One region of the Mesorhizobium sp. LCM 4577 genome, then DNA from elsewhere that is predicted to be linked to it. Evidence: predicted binding sites of a transcription regulator. Region 1 holds the regulator's gene; the other holds the start of a gene.
What was found. Region 1 encodes LexA, which represses DNA repair genes until DNA is damaged. Its sites were predicted from a motif close to TGTTCNNNNTGTGTTCNG; they were not measured.
Positions count from the first base shown of each region.

Region 1 (10,172 bases):
GGCTGGGCCACAGCGCCGAGCTTGTATCCGCCCGCCTGCGCGAACTCGCGGATCGAAGCCTCCGCCGAAGCGGCGCTCCAGTCGCCCTCTATGGAAGACAATGCGCCATGCGCGCCGCGCAGAATCGCGCGCGCATCCGCGTTGAGCAAGCCCGCCGCCTTCTCGTCGAGCGGCAAGGGCCGCTCGGCGAACAGGAAACCCGCGCCGTCGACCAGCTCGACCAGGGTCTTGGCCCGCTCCTTGAGGCCGGGCATGGCGGCAAGCAGTTGCGCCTTGCGCTTGTCATCGAGCTTCGCGGCAAGCGCCGGGCCGCCTTCGAGATAGGGCAGGGTGGCGACGAAGATGTCGAACAACGCCTGGTCGTCCATCTTGCGCATATGGACGCCATTCAGCGCCTCGAGCTTGGCGAAGTCGAAGCGGGCAGCGCCCTTGTTGACGTCGCCGATGTCGAACCAGGCGATCATGTCCTTGATCGACATCACCTCGTCATCGCCATGGCTCCAGCCAAGTCGCGCCAGATAGTTGAGCAGGGCCTCGGGCAGATAGCCCATGGCGCGATAGGCCTCGACGCCGAGCGCGCCGTGGCGCTTCGACAGCTTGGCGCCGTCCGCGCCATGGATCAGCGGGATGTGCGACATCGACGGCACCGCCCAGCCCATGGCGTTGTAGATCACCGTCTGGCGCGCGGCGTTGGTCAGGTGATCGTCGCCGCGGATAATATGCGTGACGCCCATGTCGTGATCGTCGACGACGACGGCGTGCATATAGGTCGGGTTGCCGTCCGAACGCAGGATGATGAAGTCGTCGAGATCCTTGTTGGGAAAGCGCACCTCGCCCTGCACGCGGTCCTGCACGACCGTCTCGCCTTCGGTCGGTGCCTTGATGCGGATGGCGCCCTTGACGCCGGCCGGCGCCTCGGAGGGATCGCGGTCGCGCCACTGGCCGTTGTACCGCGGCGGCAGGCCTTTGGCTCTAGCTGCCTCGCGCATCGCCTCCAGCTCCGCGGGTGTCTCATAGCTGTAATAGGCCTTGCCCATGCGCACGAGCTCCTCGGCCACCTCGCGATGGCGCGGCGCGCGCTCGAACTGTGAGACGGCGTCGCCATCCCAGGAAAGGCCAAGCCAGGTCAGTCCGTCGAGAATGGCGGCCGTGGCGGCTTCGGTGGAGCGCTCGCGATCGGTGTCCTCGATACGCAAAAGCATCGTGCCGCCAGTGTGCTTGGCATAGAGCCAGTTGAACAGCGCCGTGCGCGCCCCGCCAATGTGCAGGTAGCCGGTGGGCGAGGGGGCAAAACGGGTGACGACCTTGTCGGACATGGAACTCTCGAAGAAGCACTGAAAAATGCATGTTTCGCGCAGACTTCCACGCGACCGGCGTTCATGTACCATAGGCGGTCTGGGGCGCAAGGGGCAGACCCGATGGCTGGGCGTGGCCGGGGTGCGGAGGAGGGCGGGGAAACGACAGCTGGCGTCAGCGAGCGCCTGATGTTTGCCCGTGCCGAGCCCACCGCAGAAGCGCCGCTTTCGCTTCCGGAACTCCGTCCACCCGCCGAACGACCGCCGCCCGGTGGCGGTGCGCTGCAGCCAGCCTTGCCAACAGCCACCGTCGGCAGGATCCGCAAACAGCTTGGCCGCGTTTCGCTTCCTGCGCTGCGCCGAAGCGTTGCGGTCGCTGCCGCCACCGAGCTCGACCGCGGCGTCGGCTTCCTGCTGGTGCCGGTGTTCCTGGCCGCCGGCGTGATCTATTACTTTTCGCTGAGCACCGAGCCGGATCTCTACAGGCCGCTTGCGGCGGTGGCTCTGATGGCTGTCTGCGCGGCGGCATCGCGCTCCTGGCAGAGAACGCATCTTGTCTTCATGGCATCGTTTTTCTGCGCGCTCGGCTTTCTGGCGGCCAAGGTGGAGACCTGGCGGATGGCGACCCCGATGCTCGGGTCCGAAATCCAGACACGGCTGACGGGCCGCCTCGTCACCGCCGAGGCGATGGCCAACGGCCGTGTCCGGTTGACCATCGATATGATTTCGACGGAGCATCCGAAGCTGCGCTACGCGCCGGACCGCGTCAGGCTGTCGGCGCGCAGGATCCCGCCCGGCATGACGGCGGGGTCGATGCTGACGGGCTATGCCAAGTTGCTGCCGCCGACCGGGCCGGTTCGGCCGGACAGCTACGATTTTTCCTTCGACAGCTACTTTGCCGGCATCGGCGGCAGCGGGTTTTTCCTGGGCGATCCGAAGCTGATTGCGCCAGTGGAGGCGCCCTTTGGCGCGCGCGTCGCATCGGCAGTCGAAAACGCGCGCGAAGGGATCGCCGATCACATCAGGAGCAGCATCGGCGGATCCGAGGGCGAGATCGCGGCGGCGCTGATCGTCGGCGTGCGCGCCGGCATTCCGGAAGCAATCAACGAGTCGATGCGGCGCACCGGCATCTACCACATCATCTCGATCTCCGGCCTGCACATGGCGCTGGTCGCCGGCACGATCATGGTGCTTTTGCGCGGCGCCTTCGCGCTGTTTCCCGATTTCTCGTCGCGCCGGCCGGTGAAGAAATATGCCGCCGGGATCGCGCTCATCTCGATCGCGGCATACCTCGTGATCTCCGGCATCGTGGTGGCGGCCGAGCGAAGCTTCATTATGCTCGCCGTGATGCTCGCCGCCGTGCTCTTCGACCGCGCGGCGCTCACCATGCGCAACCTGGCGATCTCGGCAATCGCGGTGATCCTCGTCTCGCCGCACGAAGTGGTCGGCCCGAGCTTCCAGATGTCCTTCGCCGCCACCGCCGCCCTGGTCGGCGCCTATGCCGGCTTTGCCGACTATCGCGCCGGCAAAACGACCGCGCCGCCGGCAAAACGTTCGTTGCTCGGGTTCCTGTCGCGAAAACTGGCGGTCGGTGTGGGTGGCGCCGCCGTGACGTCGCTCATCGCGGGCAGCGCGACATTACTGTTTGCGATCTGGCATTTCCAGCGCGTGTCGCCGCTCAGCCTGCTCGCCAACCTGGCGGTCATGCCGATCGTCTCGCTGATCGTCATGCCGTTCGCCGTGCTGAGCGCACTGGCCATGCCCTTCGGCTTCGACGGTCCGTTCCTCTTTGTCATGGGCAAGGGGCTGACGGCGATGATCGCCATTTCGTCGTGGATCTCCGAGCGCTCACCGGTCGACGCCGTCGGGCTGATCTCGATCCAGTCGGTGCTGCTGGCGACGGTCGCGCTGGTGATCGCGACGATGGCCACCACCTGGCTGAGGCTTGCCGCCGTTCCCTTTGCGCTCGCCGCGCTGCTGGCCATTCCGCATGTCCGCACGCCGGATGTACTCATTTCCGAGGACGCGCATCTGGTGGCGATGCCGATCGGCGGCGGCGAGCTTGCCGTCAATCGCGAACGTTCCAACGAGTTCACCACCGACAACTGGAAACGGGCGCTGAAAGCCGAGACAATCGTGCCGCCGGAGACGTTTGCCAAAGATGCGCTGGACATCGCCGATCCCGTCGACCTGCCGCCCGGCTCGCCGTTCTACTGTACGGGTGATCTCTGCATCGGCCGGCATCCATCCGGCGCCATCGTCGCACTCGCTGAAAACCGCGACAGTGCCCGGCCTGCCTGCGGCTTCGCTGATCTCATCGTCATCAACGACGCCACCGCCTACAATCCTTGCTACGATCCGCGCGTGCTTGTCGTCACCAAGCGGCAGCTGGCGCGCGACGGCAGCGCCGCCGTCTTCTTCGATCCGCAATCGGCAACCGCGCGGCCGGCCGTCCGCTATGCTGTGGAAGAGCCATATCGGCCCTGGCACGAGCAGCGGAAATATACTCGCGAGGCGAGAGGACTGCCGCCTTATCAAAAGCCTGAGCGGGCGGATGCGAAACCTTCGCAACCGGATCAGTAGCGGCGGATCAACCCAACAAGCTTGCCCTGCACCTTGACCCGGTCCGGCCCGAAGATGCGGGTCTCGTAGGCCGGGTTGGCGGCCTCCAACGCGATCGAGGCGCCCTTGCGGCGGAAGCGCTTGAGCGTCGCTTCCTCGTCATCGACCAGCGCGACCACGATCTCGCCCGGGCTTGCCGTGTTGGCGTTGCGGATGATGACGGTGTCGCCGTCGAAGATGCCGGCTTCTATCATCGAGTCGCCCTTGACCTCCAGCGCGTAATGCTCGCCGCCGGCGATCATGTCCGGCGGCACTGTGATCGAATGCGTCTGGTGCTGGATGGCGTCGATCGGCACGCCGGCGGCGATGCGGCCCATCACCGGAATGGATACGGCGGACCCGGCATCGTCGTCATTGCTTGGCGTCGGGGCGCGCGATGGCGCAGCCGGCTTGATCTGACGGTTGAGATTGTTCTGACCCAGGCTTCCCTGGATGACGCTCGGCGAAAACTTCTTCGCTGCATTGAGGCCGGGGGCGATCGAGTCGGGCAGCCGCAACACTTCCAGCGCTCGCGCCCGGTTCGGTAGCCGGCGAATGAAGCCGCGTTCCTCCAGCGCCGTGATCAGCCGGTGGATGCCGGACTTGGAGGCGAGGTCGAGCGCTTCCTTCATCTCGTCGAAAGACGGCGGAATCCCGCTTTCCTTCAGCCTTTCGTGGATGAACATCAGAAGTTCATGTTGTTTGCGCGTCAGCATGGCGGCCCCCACGGGTTCTGAAACCAGAATCAGAAAAACAAACCCAGAACAAACACTATCTGTTCCAGTTGTGTTCCGCAACCGTTTAAAGTTTAGTGAATTTGTTGACGTTTTGTTTAGCGTAACATCAGAACGCTGCATTCGGCGCCGGTTTCGGCTGCCGGCGCGAAAGGCTCGCGCACGATCAGGCCGTTGGCGTCGGCGAGCATTCTGAGCATCGAGGAGTCCTGGATGCTGAAGGGAGTCGCAATCAGCGTGCCGGCGTCCTCGCGCACGACGGCGCGCACATAGTCCTGCCTGAGGTCGTTGGCCTGCATCGCGGCGCCCAGCCGGGCCACCCGCACGTCCTGCCTGTGGTCGCGGCCGCCGAGCCGGGCAAGCAGAGGCTTCAGGAAAAGCTGCGAGCAGACGATGCTGGCCACCGGGTTGCCGGGCAGGCCGATGCAGCGGACATTGCCAAGCCGGCCGAACATCAGAGGTTTGCCGGGGCGCATGGCGATCTTCCAGAAGTCGAGCTGCATGCCTTCGCCGGTCAGCACGTCATGGATCAGGTCGTGGTCGCCGACGGAGGCGCCGCCGAGCGTGACGATGACATCGGCATTCGCCTCGACCGCTTTCCTGACCAACGCGGCGATCGCCTCCTTGCGGTCGGCGGCGATGCCGAGATCGAGCGCACGTGCGCCGACCGACTGGGCGGCGGCGGCGACGCCATATGCATTCGACGAAATGATCTGATCGGGGCCGAGCGCGCTGCCCGGGGGCAGCAGTTCATCGCCGGTGGCGATGATTGCGACCAGCGGCCGGCGTACGACATTCAGGGCGGGATGGTTGGCCGAGGCGGCCAGCGAAAGGGCTGCCGCATCGAGCACGCGGCCCTTTTCGAGCAGCACGTCGCCCTCACCGAAGTCGAGCCCGCGGCGGCGTACGTTGCGTGCTTTCGCGGTCGGTTCCGTGACCTCGATCCTGCCATTGCCGCGATCGCGGACGTTTTCCTGAATGACGATGGTGTCGGCGCCTTCAGGCAGCGGCGCGCCGGTGAAGATGCGCACGGCCTGGCCTTCGCCGACGGTCCCGGAAAAGCCGCGGCCGGCAGGCGCCGTGCCTATGACTTCGAGTTGCGCCGGCGCCGAAGCGACGTCGGCGGCGCGCGCGGCGTAGCCGTCCATGGCGGAGGCGTTGAAGGGCGGCTGCGTGCGCAGCGCCACGACCGGTTCCGCCAGGACCCGCGCGGCTGCATCCGCCAGCGGAATGCTTTCGCCCGGCAAAGGTGCTGCGCCATCGAGCAGGCGTTCGAGCGCTTCGGCGACCGGAACCAAAGCCATCAGGCATCCACCTTGTAATCGCCCGACTTGCCGCCGGTCTTCTCGACCAGCCGGATACCGGAAATCACCATGCCGCGGTCCGCCGCCTTGGCCATGTCGTAAATGGTGAGGCAAGCGACCGAGGCGGCGGTCAGCGCCTCCATCTCCACGCCGGTCTTGCCGGTGACACGGGCGAGCGCGGTGACCCTGAGGCCGGGCAGCGTGCGGTCCGGCTCGATCTCGACGGCCACTTTGGTGAGAAGCAGCGGATGGCAAAGCGGGATCAGCTCATGCGTCTTCTTCGCGGCCATGATGCCGGCGATACGCGCTGTGCCCAGCACGTCGCCTTTCTTGGCGTCGCCAGCAAGAATCATCTCCAGCGTTTCAGGTTGCATGGAGACAACGCCTTCGGCGATCGCCGTGCGCGTCGTCTCGGCCTTGTCGCCGACATCGACCATGTTGGCTTCGCCCTTGGCGCCGAGATGGGTGAGGGCCATATCAGACGGCCTCGGCCGCTGCCTTGCCCGTCAGCAGAAGCTCGGTTGCCGCGGCCACATCGGCCTGTCGCATCAGGCTCTCGCCGACCAGGAAGGTGCCGATCTTGCTCTTCTCCAGCCGGCGGCAATCCTGATGCGTGAAGATGCCGCTTTCGCCGACCAGCAGCCGGTTCGCCGGCACCATCGGCGCCAACCGTTCGGAAGTCTCAAGGCTGGTCTCGAAGGTCCGCAGATTGCGGTTGTTGATGCCGATCAGCCGCGACGACAATTTTAGCGCACGCTCCATTTCAGCCTCGTCATGCACCTCGATCAGAGCGTCCATGCCGAGCTCGAAGGCGGTCGCTTCGAGGTCCCTGGCCAGCGTGTCGTCGACGCTCGCCATGATGATCAGGATCGCGTCGGCGCCCCAGGCGCGCGCTTCGTAGACCTGGTAGGGATCGAACAGGAAATCCTTGCGCAGGGCCGGCAAGCGTACCGCTGCCCGCGCCGCCGTCAGGAATTCCGGCGCGCCCTGAAAGGACGGAGCATCGGTCAGCACCGAAAGACAGGCTGCGCCACCTTTCTGATAAGCCCCGGCGAGCGCCGGCGGATCGAAATCGGCGCGGATCAGGCCTTTGGAAGGGCTGGCCTTCTTGATCTCGGCGATCAGCGCGAAGTTGCCGGCCCGGCGCTTGGCGTCGAGCGCCGCGAGGAAGCCGCGCGTCGCACCGGCATCCTTTGCCCGCGCCTTGATCTCGGCGAACGGTACCTTCGCTTTCGCCGCGGCGATCTCGTCGCGCTTGTAGGCTTCGATCTTGCGCAGGATATCCGACAAGGCCTTATCCGTTCGAAATCTCGACAAGCTTGTCCAGCACGCCAAGCGCGCGGCCGCTGTCGATCGCTTGCGCCGCCGCCGCGATGCCGTCGGCCAAAGTCGTCACCTTGCCGGCCACGACCAACCCGGCGCCGGCATTCATCAGCACCGTATCGCGATAAGCGCCGGGCGCTCCGCCCAGCATATCGCGTAACTCCTTGGCGTTGTAGGCCGCATCGCCGCCGCGCAGCTCTTCCCTGGTGTGCCGCTTCAACCCGGCGGCTTCCGGCGTCAGGGTAAAGCTGCGGATCTCGCCGCCGGCAAGCTCCGCCACCTGGGTCTCGCCCGTGGTGGTGATCTCATCATAGCCGTCGCCATGGACGACCCAGGCGTGCTCGGCGCCCAGCGCCTTCAAAGTCTCGGCCACCGGCATGATCCATTCCGGCAGGAAAACGCCGACCATCTGGCGGCTGACGCCGGCGGGATTCGACAGCGGTCCGAGCAGGTTGAAGATGGTGCGGGTGCCGAGCTCGACGCGAGTCGGCCCGACATGCTTCATCGCCGGATGATGCGCCGGCGCGAACATGAAGCCGACACCGGCCTCGTGGATGCAGCGGCCGATCATTTCGGGCGAGATGTCGATCTTGACGCCCAGCGCCGTCAGCACGTCGGCGGAGCCGGTCAGCGAGGACAGGCCGCGATTGCCATGCTTGGCGACCGGCACGCCGGCGGCGGCGATGACGAAGGCCGAAGCGGTCGAGATGTTGACCGAGTGCGAATTGTCGCCGCCGGTGCCGACGATGTCGATGGCGCCGTGCGGCGCCTCGACGCGCAGCATCTTGGCGCGCATCGTCGCCACCGCGCCGGATATTTCGCTCACGGTCTCGCCGCGCACGCGCAGCGCCATCAGGAAGCCGCCGATCTGGCCGGGCGTCGCATCGCCCGACATGATGATGTCGAACGCCTCGCGTGCTTCCTCGAAGGAAAGCGCGGTGCCGGTGGCGACCTTGGCTATGTGTGTTTTCAGAGCGCTCATCGTGTCTGTGCTTGCGAAACGGCGTTCGGATCGATGCGAACGTCATATTGCGATTGCAGCTGCGCCACCAGCTGGTCGAGCAGGTCGTCTGACATGCCGGCGCCGAAGGATTTCTGCGCGTCGTCCGGCACCGTGCTGCCGTCGGCGCCTGCCGGCTCGAAGACCTCGGCGACCTTGAACAGGATCTGGCCGTCGCCGGTGGGCGAGGGGATCAAACCGGTACCGCCTTCGCCGACGCCGAACATCGCCGCCGCACCCTCCTTGCCGAAATCGGCATCGTCGGCTTCGCGCTTCAGGCCGCGCTTGGTCTGTTTGTCGAGCTTGAGCTCGCCGGCGATGACGTCGAGCGTGGTGCCGGCCTTGAGGCGCTTCTCCAGCTCCTTGGCCTTCGCGTCGAGCCGCTTGTCCGTCTCGGCCTCCGTCCAGTCGGCCACGACCTTCTTGCGGACTTCATCCAGCGTGCGGTCGCGCGCCGGCGTGACCGACTGCACCTCGTAGAAGACAAAGCCGTTGTCCGCGGTGGTCAGGCCCTCGTTCTCGGTGTTGGGCTCTGCCGCGAACACCGACTTGATCAGCGCGGCCGATTCCGGCAGGTCGTTGACGATCGTGCCGTCCGGCCGCTGGCCGGTACGGTCGATGGCGTCGATGGTGACGACCTTGAGCTTCAGCTTCTCGGCGGCCTGGGCAAGCGAGGCGCCCGAGGCGCGGGTGTCCTCATAGCTGTCATGGACGTCGAGCAGGATGCGGCTTGCTTCGCCGAGCGCCAGGTCCTTGCGGATCTGGGCGGACACTTCCGAAAGCGGCTTCACCACTTGCGGCTTGATCTCGGTGACGCGCAAGAGCACGGGACCGAAAGCGCCCTGGACGACCTGGCTGACCTCATTGGCATTGAGCGAGAAGGCCGCATCGGCGACCGCCTTGTCGGCGATCTTGTCCTTCGACAGCGTGCCCAGCAGCGTGTCGGCCGGCGTCTTGCCCTCGGCGGTGATGAGCTTATCGAACGTGGCGCCCGCCTTCAGCGAATCCAAAGCCGCCTTGGCCGCATCCGGTGTCTTGAACACCAGCTGCTCGATGGTGCGCATCTCGGGCGTCGTGTAGCGCGCGATATTCTTGTTGTAGTCCTCGCTGACCTGGCTGTCGGTCACCGCGGACGGATCCGCGATGTCCTGCGGCTCCAGCCGGGCATAGGAGAATTTGCGGTATTCCGGCGCGGCATAGGTCTTCTTGTTGGCATCGAAATAGGCGTTGATGGCGCTGTCGGACGGCGCCTCGATCGGCTGCACCAGCGTCTTCGGCAGCACGAGATAGTCGATCGTGCGATCCTCGCCGCGATAGAGAGAGACCGCCTTCAGGAAGGTCTGCGGCACCTTCAGGCCGTCGGAGATCGCCTCGACGATCTGCTGACGCACAGCCACCTGCGCGCGGTTCTTGAGATAGTCCTCGGGCCGCATGCCGAGCTGGCGCAGGAGATATTCGAAGGTCCGGCGATCGAACTGGCCGCTGGGGCCCTTGAAAGCCGGATCCTCACGCGTCAGGTCGGCCAGCCTGTCCTTGGATAGGCCGAGCCCGAGCTTGCGCGCCTGCTCGTCGAGCACGGCGCCTGAAACAAGCTGGGCCAGCACCTGGTTGTCGACGCCGAGCAGCTTGGCCTGCTCCTGGGTGATGCGCTGGCCATATTGCTGCGACAGAAGGCTGAGCTGGCGGTCATAAGCGAGGCGGTACTCGTTGATCGAGACCTCGGTGCCGCCGGCGGTGATCACCGCGTGATGGCCGCCCAGAACGCCACCCACCATGCGGGTGGTGATGCCCCAAGCGGCGAAACTGATCACCAGCAAGGACAGCAACGCCTTCGCGACCCAGGTGCCCGCCGCGCTTCTCAATATACCAAGCATACATACTTCCGATTTTTGCGCATTTTCGCATGCGCCGAGTC
Region 1 is NZ_MDDU01000024.1:270,291-280,462, reverse strand. Features, by position in the region: gene gltX (glutamate--tRNA ligase) at 1-1,316, opposite strand, end outside; gene LCM4577_RS22990 (ComEC/Rec2 family competence protein) at 1,419-3,878, shown strand; gene lexA (transcriptional repressor LexA) at 3,872-4,612, opposite strand; gene glp (gephyrin-like molybdotransferase Glp) at 4,729-5,934, opposite strand; gene moaC (cyclic pyranopterin monophosphate synthase MoaC) at 5,934-6,410, opposite strand; gene trpC (indole-3-glycerol phosphate synthase TrpC) at 6,412-7,224, opposite strand; gene trpD (anthranilate phosphoribosyltransferase) at 7,229-8,239, opposite strand; gene LCM4577_RS22960 (peptidyl-prolyl cis-trans isomerase) at 8,236-10,131, opposite strand.

Region 2 (10,172 bases), on a different contig from region 1:
AGGGAGAAGCGCCCCGTGCCGCACTGGCTGCAATTGATGCTGGAATCATTGCCGACGCTGCTATGGGCGGCGCTGATCTTCACCGTGCCGCTGACGCTTTTGTCCTTCGCGCTCGGGCTGATCGCCGGGCTGGTGACGGCGCTGATCCGGCTGTTCGGCCCGAAGCCGCTGGTCGCGCTGGTGCGATTCTATGTCTGGATCTTTCGCGGCACGCCGCTTCTGGTGCAGCTCTTCCTGATCTTCTACGGCCTGCCCTCGGTCGGCATCCTGCTCGATGCCTTTCCCGCCGCCCTGATCGGCTTCACGCTCAACATCGGCGCCTATACCTCCGAGATCATCCGCGCCGTCATCGGCTCGGTGCCGAAGGGCCAGTGGGAGGCCTCCTATTCGATCGGCATGACCTGGAACCAGGCGATGCGGCGCACCATCCTTCCGCAAGCTGGCCGCGTCGCGGTGCCGCCGCTTTCCAACACCTTCATCTCGCTGGTCAAGGACACCTCGCTCGCGGCGGCGATCACCGTGCCCGAGATGTTCCAGGCCGCGCAGCGCATCGTCGCCACCACCTATGAGCCGCTGATCCTCTATGTGGAGGCGGCGGCACTCTATCTTGCGTTGAGTTCGGTGCTGTCGGCGCTGCAGGCGCGGCTGGAGGTGCGGCTCAACCGCTATGGCGGGTTCCTGGAGGCCAACGCATGATCGGCCTCACCGACATCGAAAAGCGCTTCGGCGACAATCTGGTGCTGAAGGGCGTCACTGTCAGCCTCGACGAGGGCAGCGTGACCGCGCTGGTCGGCCCTTCGGGCGGCGGCAAAAGCACGCTCCTGCGTTGCATCAACCTGCTGGAGATTCCCACGTGCGGTTCCCTGCGCATCGGCGACGAGACGCTTGCGTTCCATCCCGGCGTCAAGGTGCCGGCCAAAGACGTTCAGCGCATCCGCCTGCAGACCGGCATGGTGTTCCAGAATTTCCAGCTCTTTCCGCATCGCACGGCGATCGAGAATGTCATGGAGGGGCTGGTGACGGTGCTGAAATGGCCGGAGGCGCGAGCGCGCGAGCGGGCGATGGCGCTGCTCGAAAAGGTCGGCATGGCGCACAAGGCCGATGCCTGGCCGGCGACGCTGTCCGGCGGCCAGCAGCAGCGCGTGGCGATCGCCCGGGCGCTGGCGCCGTCGCCGCGCGTGCTGCTTTGCGACGAGCCGACCTCGGCGCTCGATCCGGAACTGGCGCAGGAAGTGGTCGACGTGCTCGGGCAGCTGGCCCGCGAAGGCACGACGATGGTGATGGCCACGCATGATCTGAGGCTCGCCTCCAAGATCGCGCAGGAGGTCGTCTTCCTCGATGCCGGCTCGATCGTCGAGAAGGGACCGGCCTCGGTCGTCTTCGACAATCCTGAACGCGAGCGGACCAAGCGCTTTATTGCCTCGCTGCGGCAGGAGGAAGCACAGAAGGACGCTGGCGTTTGAACTCAGGAGAAGAAAGAAGGCTCCCGAAACAAAAAACCCGGCCTCGGCCGGGTTTTTCGTATTCGATTGAGCGGAAAGCTCAGGCAGCTTCTTCCTGCTCGGCTTCCTCGTTGTCGGCCTTGGCGCCGCGCTTCGGACCCTTGTTGAGGTTGACCTCGATGAGGCGCACCGCCTCGGTCTCCGACATGCGGTTCACCGCGGCGATCTCGCGAGCCATGCGGTCGAGCGCGGCTTCGTAGAGCTGACGCTCGGAATAGGACTGCTCCGGCTGGTTGTCCGCGCGGTAGAGGTCGCGCACCACTTCCGAGATCGAGATCAGGTCGCCGGAGTTGATCTTGGCGTCATATTCCTGGGCGCGGCGCGACCACATGGTGCGCTTGATACGGGCGCGGCCCTGCACGACCTTGAGCGCGCGGTCGACATAGTCCTCTTCCGACAGCTTGCGCATGCCGATCGAGGTCGCCTTGGCGACCGGAACCTTGAGCCGCATCTTGTCCTTCTGGAAGTCGATGACGAACAGCTCCAGCTTGTGACCCGCAACTTCCTGCTCTTCGATCGCCACGATCTGGCCGACGCCATGCGCGGGGTAGACGATGAACTCGCCGGTCTTGAACCCGTGGCGGGCCGCGTTGGACTTCTTCTGCGGGGTGATCGTTGCCATTACGCCCTGAACTCCTTAGTTGTGCAGCCGGCATCATGCCGGCGCGAACCCATAGGGTCGGCGATAGCCGACCGTCAGCCGCGCAACAGGATGAACCCACCGGAAAAGCAGGGACCGGCATATCGCACGAATGCAACCGCCTGCCCCAGATCGCTCTGGTCCGGATCTAAAAGCTCACCTTTCAGTGATTTGGGGCGTTAGCGCCATAAATCGACGTCGTGTCACCGGCATGTTTCGCTTATGTAACACAAAAAGTCGGAAGAATCAAGGTTTTGCTGCGTTCGCTAACGCCAAACGAGGTCGCTGCCTGTCAAGACAGTAATTGTATCGGTCCCGTTACGTCGCGTCAGGCCGGTGTTGCCGGCACCAGCATCAATCGCCTTCGCCGGGCTCCGCCGAGAAATATTTCTCGAACTTTCCGAGCTCGCCGTCAAAGGTCTTGGCGTCCGCCGGCGGCTCTTTCTTGGCGGTGATGTTCGGCCATTTCTCGGCATATTCCGAGTTGATCTGCAACCATTTGTCGAGACCGCCCTCGGTGTCCGGCTTGATCGCGTCGGCCGGGCATTCGGGCTCGCACACGCCGCAGTCGATGCACTCGTCGGGGTGAATGACGAGCATGTTCTCGCCTTCGTAGAAACAGTCGACCGGACAGACCTCGATGCAGTCCATGTATTTGCATTTGATGCAATTGTCGGTCACGACATAGGTCATCGCAGGCTCCGGAACGTCCCGATTTGCTCGGCTTTTTCAAGTTGAGGTAACGCCTTTGCCGGCTGCTTGCAAGGGCAGGGCATTCGGGCGCTGTCGGCATCGGGAAAAGGAAATCCAACGGTGCCGCCGCCGGCGGTACGGTCGACCTTATTCAATCGTCGCCGAGCAGGCGGTCGGTCTGCCGCCGCTCGCGTTTGGTCGGGCGGCCGCTGCCGGCCTCACGCAGTGCCGGAATGGCGTCCGGAACCGCTCCGCCTTTGGGCGTCGGCGCCGGCGACATGTCCTCGTAGAGCAGCCGCGCCTCGTCGGCCGGGCCGCGCCGCGTGCCGCAATTGACCACCTTCCAGACCAGGATGCGGCCCTCGAGCGTGATGGTCAGCACGTCGCCGGGCTTGACCAGATCCGAGGCCTGCGCTGCTTTGTCGCGATTGATGCGCACGCGTCCGGCGACGACGATTTTCGCCGCCAGCGAGCGCGATTTCACCGCGCGCGAGAAGAACAGCCATTTGTCGATGCGCTGGCGGCCTTCTCCAACCATCGCGGCTAGCTTCGTTGGAGCATGATCTCGCCCGAAAACCGGTTCCCACTTTTCGGGATCATGCTCGCGCCTATTTCTTCAGCTGGTCGCGCAAGGCGGCGAGCTTGGCGAAAGGCGAATCCGGGTCGAAGCGCTGCGGGCGTTCCTCGCGCGGCTTGCTCTGGAAGGCCGGCTTGCCGCCAGAAGCGTTGCCCTTGCCGTCCTGCCTGTTGCCTTTCCAGTCGGGCCGGCCGTCGCGGCGGCCCCCGCCCCCTTCGTGACGATCCGGGCGCTCGCCTTGCGGCCTGCCTTCGCGCCGATCGCCTGTCTCCGGCCTCGGCTTGAACTTCGAGCGGTCGAAGCGCGGCTTGCCGGCGCCGTCGCGGCGGCCTTCATGCGCCGGCTTGTCGCCGGGCATGCCGCCGGCGCCTGCCTCGCGTGAGGGTTGGCCGCCGCGCGGGCGATTGTCGCGGCGGTTGTCATGACGGTGACGCGGGCGCTGATGGTCGAAACGCGCCTGGCGCCACAGAAGGACAGGCTTCGGTTCCTCGGCTTCGGCCGGAGTTTCGCCGGTGGCGGCGTTACCCTCCCCCTCGTGGGGAAGGTCGGCGCGCAGCGCCGGGGCGGGGGGAGTGCCGGCGTCGGTGGCATCGGCACCGCCTGCATCGTCGGCGCCGTCACCCCCACCCGCGTCGCTTCGCGCCGCGACCTCCCCCATCGAGGGGGAGGTAGGCGCCTCGGCGGTTTCGGCCGCCTCAAGCGCCACAGTGATCTCTGCGGGGTGGGCCTCTTGCGTGATCTCGGCCGCAGCTTCCGCCAGCTCTCCCGGGACAGGCTCCGCCGCCACTTCCGCGACGGCTTCAGCCGAAGCTTCGGTTACGGGTTCGACGACGGCCGACTCCGAACCGTCGGCTGATGTCTCAGCAACCGTGTCCGTCGTCGCAACTTCAGTCGCCGTTGCCGGCGCGGCACGCGCCGCTTCTTCCGCGGCGAGCTTGGCCGCGGCTGCTTCGCGGGCGGCGTCGTCCAGCGCGTCGAGCTTCGCCTTCACCTCGGCGGCAGGCCTTGCCTCGGAGCGATAGCCGAGACCTTTGAGGATCTCCTCCATGTCGTCGGCCGTGGCGCCGAGGATCGACATCATCGGCGGCGTCACCATGAAGGCGTGGCCGTCATAGGCGCCGTCCGGACGCTGGCCGAGGCCGGGCTTCCAGTTGGTCGCCGGGCGGATGAGGTCGGCAAGCCGTTCGAGGATATCGACGCGCACGGCGCGGCGGCCGAGATTGCGGTAGCCGGCGAGCTTGTAGAAGGTCTTGTCGAAGGCCGGATCGATGACCACCGAGGTGCGGCCGGAGGCCAGCGCATGCACCACGTCGCCGAAACCCGGCTTGTCCTTGCCGTCGTTCTTGAGCGCCCACAGCAGCGTCACCAGTCCCGCCGGCGCCGGCTTGATCAGCGCCGGCACGAAGACATGGTAGGCGCCGAAGCGCACGCCGAGGCGGCGCAACGCGGCGCGGCCTTCCTGGTCGAGCGACTTCATCTCTTCCGCGATGTCGCGGCGGTTGATCAGGCCGAAATGCTCGACCAGCTGGAAGGCGATGCCGCGCGCGATGCCGGTGATCTGGTCGGCATTCTTCAAGTCAACCAGCGCCTTCAGCAGCGACTCGATCTGGAAATTGACGAAACGCTCGGCACGCGCCGCGACCTTGTCGCGGGCAGGGCCGTTGAGCTGCTCGTCGGCAAGCAACACCAAGCGCGGCTTCAGCGCCTCGTCGCCGGCGACCAGCGTGCCGATCGGCGCGCCGATCCAGCGTAAGATGCCGTCGGAGCCGAGCGCCAGGTCGCCATTGGCGCAGGCGGCAAAGCGTTCGGCGCGCGCGTCGAACTCGGCCGCGAGCGCCTTCTGGGCGGCGGTGCGCACCGCCTTGGCATCCTCGCCGCCGGCGCTCTGGTCGGCGGTGAAGCGGAACCCTTGCAGCTCGCCGACGTGATGGCCTTCGACGAGGACGGTTCCGGTAGGGCTGATTTCGGCTTCAGGCATGGTATTTTCTCTAAGGCGCCGCATGAGGACGGAAGTCCTGCGGTCTACGAAGCGTTTCGTCAACCGCTCATGCAGCGCATCCGACAATCTGTCTTCGATTTCGCGCGTCTTTTCCTGCCAGTGTAGCTGATCGGCCAGCCAGCCGGGCCGGTTGGAGACGAAAGTCCAGGTGCGGATCTGGGCAATCCGGTGCGACAGCGTGTCGATATCGCCGTCCGTCGTGTCGGCGCGCCGCACCTGCTCGGCCATGTAATTCTCATCGACATGGCCATGGCGCGCAAGGTCCATGTAGATGGAGGCGATGAGGTCGGCATGCTGGGCCGGCGCGATCTTGCGGTAGTCGGGAAGCGCGCAGGCTTCCCACAGCAGCGCGACGCGCTCCTTGCCGGTGGCCAGAGCGCGGATGTCGCCGTCCTTCGACAGATGCTCCAGTGCCTGCGCGTCCACGGCCGGCAGCGCGCGGGTCAGGCCCTCGACAGGCGAATTGGCCTCGATCGAGCGCTTCAACGCATCGAGGCTGGAAAAGTCGAAATCGGCGGTGCGCCATTGCAGCACCTTCACCGGGTCGAAGTCGTGCGCCTCGATCTTGGCGACCAGATCCTCGTCGAACGGATCGACCTGGCCGGTGACGCCGAACGTGCCGTCGCGCAGATGCCGGCCGGCGCGGCCGGCGATCTGGCCGAGCTCGGCGGCGGTCAGGTTGCGGTATTGGTAGCCGTCGAACTTGCGGTTCTGGGCGAAGGCGACATGCTCGAGGTCGAGGTTCAGCCCCATGCCGATGGCGTCGGTGGCGACGAGATAGTCGACGTCGCCGGACTGGAAGATCTCTACCTGGGCGTTGCGGGTGCGCGGCGAGAGCGCGCCGAGCACGACGGCCGCACCCCCTTGCTGGCGGCGGATCAGCTCGGCGATGGCATAGACCTCGTCGGCCGAGAAGGCGACGATTGCGGTGCGTCGCGGCAGCCGGGTGAGCTTCTTCGAGCCGGCATAGGCGAGATGCGAAAGTCGCGGCCGCGTCACCACCGACACACCCTTCAACAGGCGCTGCAGGATGCCGTGCATGGTGGCCGCGCCCAGAAGCAGCGTCTCCTGGCGGCCGCGCAGATGCAGGATGCGGTCGGTGAAGATATGGCCGCGCTCGAGATCGCCGGCGAGCTGCACCTCGTCGATGGCGACGAAGGCGGCGTCGGTCTCGCGCGGCATCGCCTCGACGGTGCAGACCGAATATTTCGCGCTCGCCGGCACGATCTTCTCCTCGCCGGTGATCAGCYCCACCTTGTGGGCGCCGACCTTCTCGCAGACGCGGGCATAGACCTCGCGGGCGAGCAGCCTCAGCGGCAGGCCGATGATGCCGGTCTCATGCGCGACCATGCGTTCGATGGCGAGATGGGTCTTGCCGGTGTTGGTAGGCCCCAGCACGGCCGTCACGTCGCGGCCCGAAAGGATCAGCGGCTGGGAGTGTTTCGGCTGGATATTCATCGGCTCGGAAATAAGTGTTTCTGCCGCTTTGATTGTTCAAGCATGATCTTTCTCCGAAAACCGGTTCCCGCTTTTCGGGATCATGCTTTTGGTCGGAAGCGCGGCGCCGCCGCGTGTGACAGCCGACACATAGGGATTTAGGACGCCGAGCGAAAGCGGAATGTTCTTCCGGGAGCAGGCGGGAATGCGAGCACCGGTCAAAACCGGCTGCTGTTAACGGCTGGAACGAGTCTGGAACGAATCAGCGACGAATCGCTGACTCACCCTGATTCAGGTTTTGTTCACGGCTATATGTGGATTTTTTGACGACGAGTCGCACCACATGCTGAATCGGGAAATTGGCCCGATTCATGCCTAGCCTCCGTTGGAGCCGGGCTGTCGTTAACCTTTGCCGGTGAACGATCGCGATCGACTCGGGGTGCGTCGTCAAGGTTATGAAATTGTTGAGCTTTCTTAATTGATTTTAACGATTTCAGCGATGTTTGGGCCGTCCGCCGTTAATCTTTCGGCCAAAGCCAGAACGAATCGGCGACGAATCAGAGAAGGGCAAAGTTTCCTGGTTTGTTCACCCCTAGATATGGTGTTGTCCACAGCTTACCCACCGAGGATTCACAGCTTGTCTTAGGGTTTATGCACAGAGTGCGGTCGCGGCCGTTAACTTTTGCGTGCCGGATTGAGGCAAGGTGTCACGCCGGCTATGCCGCTGGCGAAAAAGGCGGCTCCGGTGCCGGAGCCGCCTTGGCGACAAATGATGTCAGGAGAAGTATTGGCCGCCATTGGCAGTGATGGTCGATCCGGTGATGAAGCCGGCCTCGTCGGAAGCCAGGAAGACGACGCAACGCGCGATCTCTTCCGGCTCGCCGAGGCGGCCGACGGGGATCTGCGGGATGATGCGCTCGTTGAGGACCTTCTCGTCGATCGCCTTGACCATCTCGGTCGCGATATAGCCGGGGCAGATGACGTTGACGGTAATGCCCGCGCGCGCGCCTTCCTGGGCAAGAGCCTTCGAGAAGCCGATGTCGCCGGCCTTCGACGCCGAATAGTTGGCCTGGCCGGCCTGGCCCTTCTGGCCGTTGATCGAGGAAATGGTGATGACGCGGCCGAACTTGCGGTCGCGCATGCCGCTCCACAAAGGATGCGTCATGTTGAAGACGCCGGAAAGGTTGGTGTCGATCACTTCCTTCCACTGCGCGGGCGTCATCTTGTGGAACATGGCGTCGCGCGTGATGCCGGCATTGTTGACCAGCACGGAGACCGGGCCGAGATCGGCTTCGACCTGCTTGATGCCAGCGGTGCAGGCCTCGTAGTCGGCGACGGACCATTTGTAGACCGGAATGCCGGTCTCGGCCTTGAATTTCTGGGCCGCCTCGTCATTGCCGGCATAGTTTGCCGCGACCGAATAGCCGGCGTTCTGCAAGGCGACCGATATCGCAGCACCAATGCCGCGCGATCCGCCGGTGACGATTGCTACTTTGCTCATGTGGTCCTCCCTTTTTGGTCACTTGAGGCGAATAGGGAGTAGCGAATAGCGAATAGGGATCCGATGTCCCGCTGCGCTGACGCCGTTCTTCCCTATCCGCTGCTCCCTATTCGTTATTCGCTCACAGCGCTTCCACGCACATAGCGACGCCCATGCCGCCGCCGATGCACAGCGTGGCAAGGCCCTTCTTGGCACTTCTGCGGCGCATCTCGTGGACCAGCGTGTTGAAGATGCGGGCGCCGGAAGCGCCGATCGGATGGCCGATGGCGATGGCGCCGCCATTGACGTTGACGATCGAGGGGTCCCAGCCCATGCCCTGGTTGACGGCGCAGGCCTGCGCGGCGAAAGCCTCGTTGGCCTCGACGAGGTCGAGATCCTTGACCGACCAGCCGGCCTTTTCCAGCGCCCGCTTCGAGGCGGGAATAGGCCCGGTGCCCATGATCGCCGGATCGACGCCGGCGGTCGCCCAGGAGGCGATGCGCACCAGCGGGGTGATGCCGCGGCGTGCGGCCTCGGCCTCGGTCATCAGCAGTGCGCCGGCGGCGCCGTCGTTGATGCCGGAGGCATTGGCGGCGGTGACCGTGCCGTCCTTGTCGAAGGCGGGCTTAAGCTTAGTCATGGCGTCGAGCGTCGCGCCGTGACGGATGTACTCGTCCTGGTCGACGATGGTGTCGCCCTTCTTGCCCTTGATGGTGAAGGCGACGATCTCGTCCTTGAATTTGCCGGCCTTCTGCGCGGCCTCGGCTTTGTTCTGCGAGGCCAGCGCGAACTCGTCCTGGGTTTCGCGGGTGATCTGGAACTGGCGGGCGACGTTCTCGGCGGTGTTGCCCATATGGTAGCCGTTGAAGGCGTCCCACAGGCCGTCCTTGATCATGGTGTCGATCATCTTGTAGTCGCCCATCTTGACGCCGGCACGCAGATGCTCGGCATGCGGCGACAGCGACATCGATTCCTGGCCGCCGGCGACGATCACCTTGGCGTCGCCGGTGGCGATCTGCTGCATGCCGAGGGCGATCGCGCGCAGGCCTGAGCCGCAAACCTGGTTGAGGCCCCAGGCGGTGGTCTCCTTCGGCAGGCCGGCGTTGATCGAGGCCTGGCGGGCCGGGTTCTGGCCTTGAGCGGCGGTCAGCACCTGGCCGAGGATGACCTCGTCGACCTCCGTCGCCTCGACCTTCGCGCGCGCCAGCAATTCCCTGATGACGACGGCGCCGAGCTCATGCGCCGGCGTTGCGGCGAAACTGCCATTGAAAGATCCGACCGCGGTGCGGGCGGCGCTGGCGACGACGATTGAATTGGAAGCGGCCATTTTCTTCTCCAGACTTCGAGGTGTCGTATTTTAGGCTATCGTTGAAGACTTTTCTTGCCCGTTCAATGACCTGAGTCAAACCGGAAATGGGCATGGCCGCCATGCGCGGCAAGCAGAGCGCGCGCCAGTCGCGGTAACGTGACGTCGGCCATGCGGCGGATTTTGCAATGGCTGTGCAGCATTAATTGATGCCGCAGTGCACAAACCGCTTGGAATTGTGACGCTTTTGCGCGTATCCTCGATTGAGGGCGCAATCGTTACCGGCCGCTTACTCCGAAAGGTGCCGGTGTCCTGGGGAGGATACGGATGGCCGCAAAAGACGACCCGATCGTCATCAAGAAGTATGCCAATCGCCGGCTCTACAACACCGGCACCAGTACCTATGTGACGCTCGAGGACTTGGCCGAGATGGTCAAGAAGGGCGAGGAGTTCACGGTCCAGGACGCAAAGACCGGCGACGACATCACCCACCCGGTGCTGACGCAGATCATCTTCGAGCTGGAGAACAAGGACGGGC
Region 2 is NZ_MDDU01000007.1:124,036-134,207, forward strand. Features, by position in the region: gene LCM4577_RS12145 (ABC transporter permease subunit) at 16-696, shown strand; gene LCM4577_RS12150 (amino acid ABC transporter ATP-binding protein) at 693-1,463, shown strand; gene LCM4577_RS12155 (CarD family transcriptional regulator) at 1,543-2,124, opposite strand; gene fdxA (ferredoxin FdxA) at 2,497-2,835, opposite strand; gene LCM4577_RS12165 (RNA-binding S4 domain-containing protein) at 2,987-3,373, opposite strand; gene LCM4577_RS12170 (helicase-related protein) at 3,444-6,869, opposite strand; gene phbB (acetoacetyl-CoA reductase) at 7,624-8,349, opposite strand; gene LCM4577_RS12180 (acetyl-CoA C-acetyltransferase) at 8,471-9,655, opposite strand; gene phaR (polyhydroxyalkanoate synthesis repressor PhaR) at 9,962-10,172, shown strand, end outside.
Region 2: the regulator LexA is predicted to act here: its motif matches at 7,091-7,108, upstream of LCM4577_RS12170 (helicase-related protein).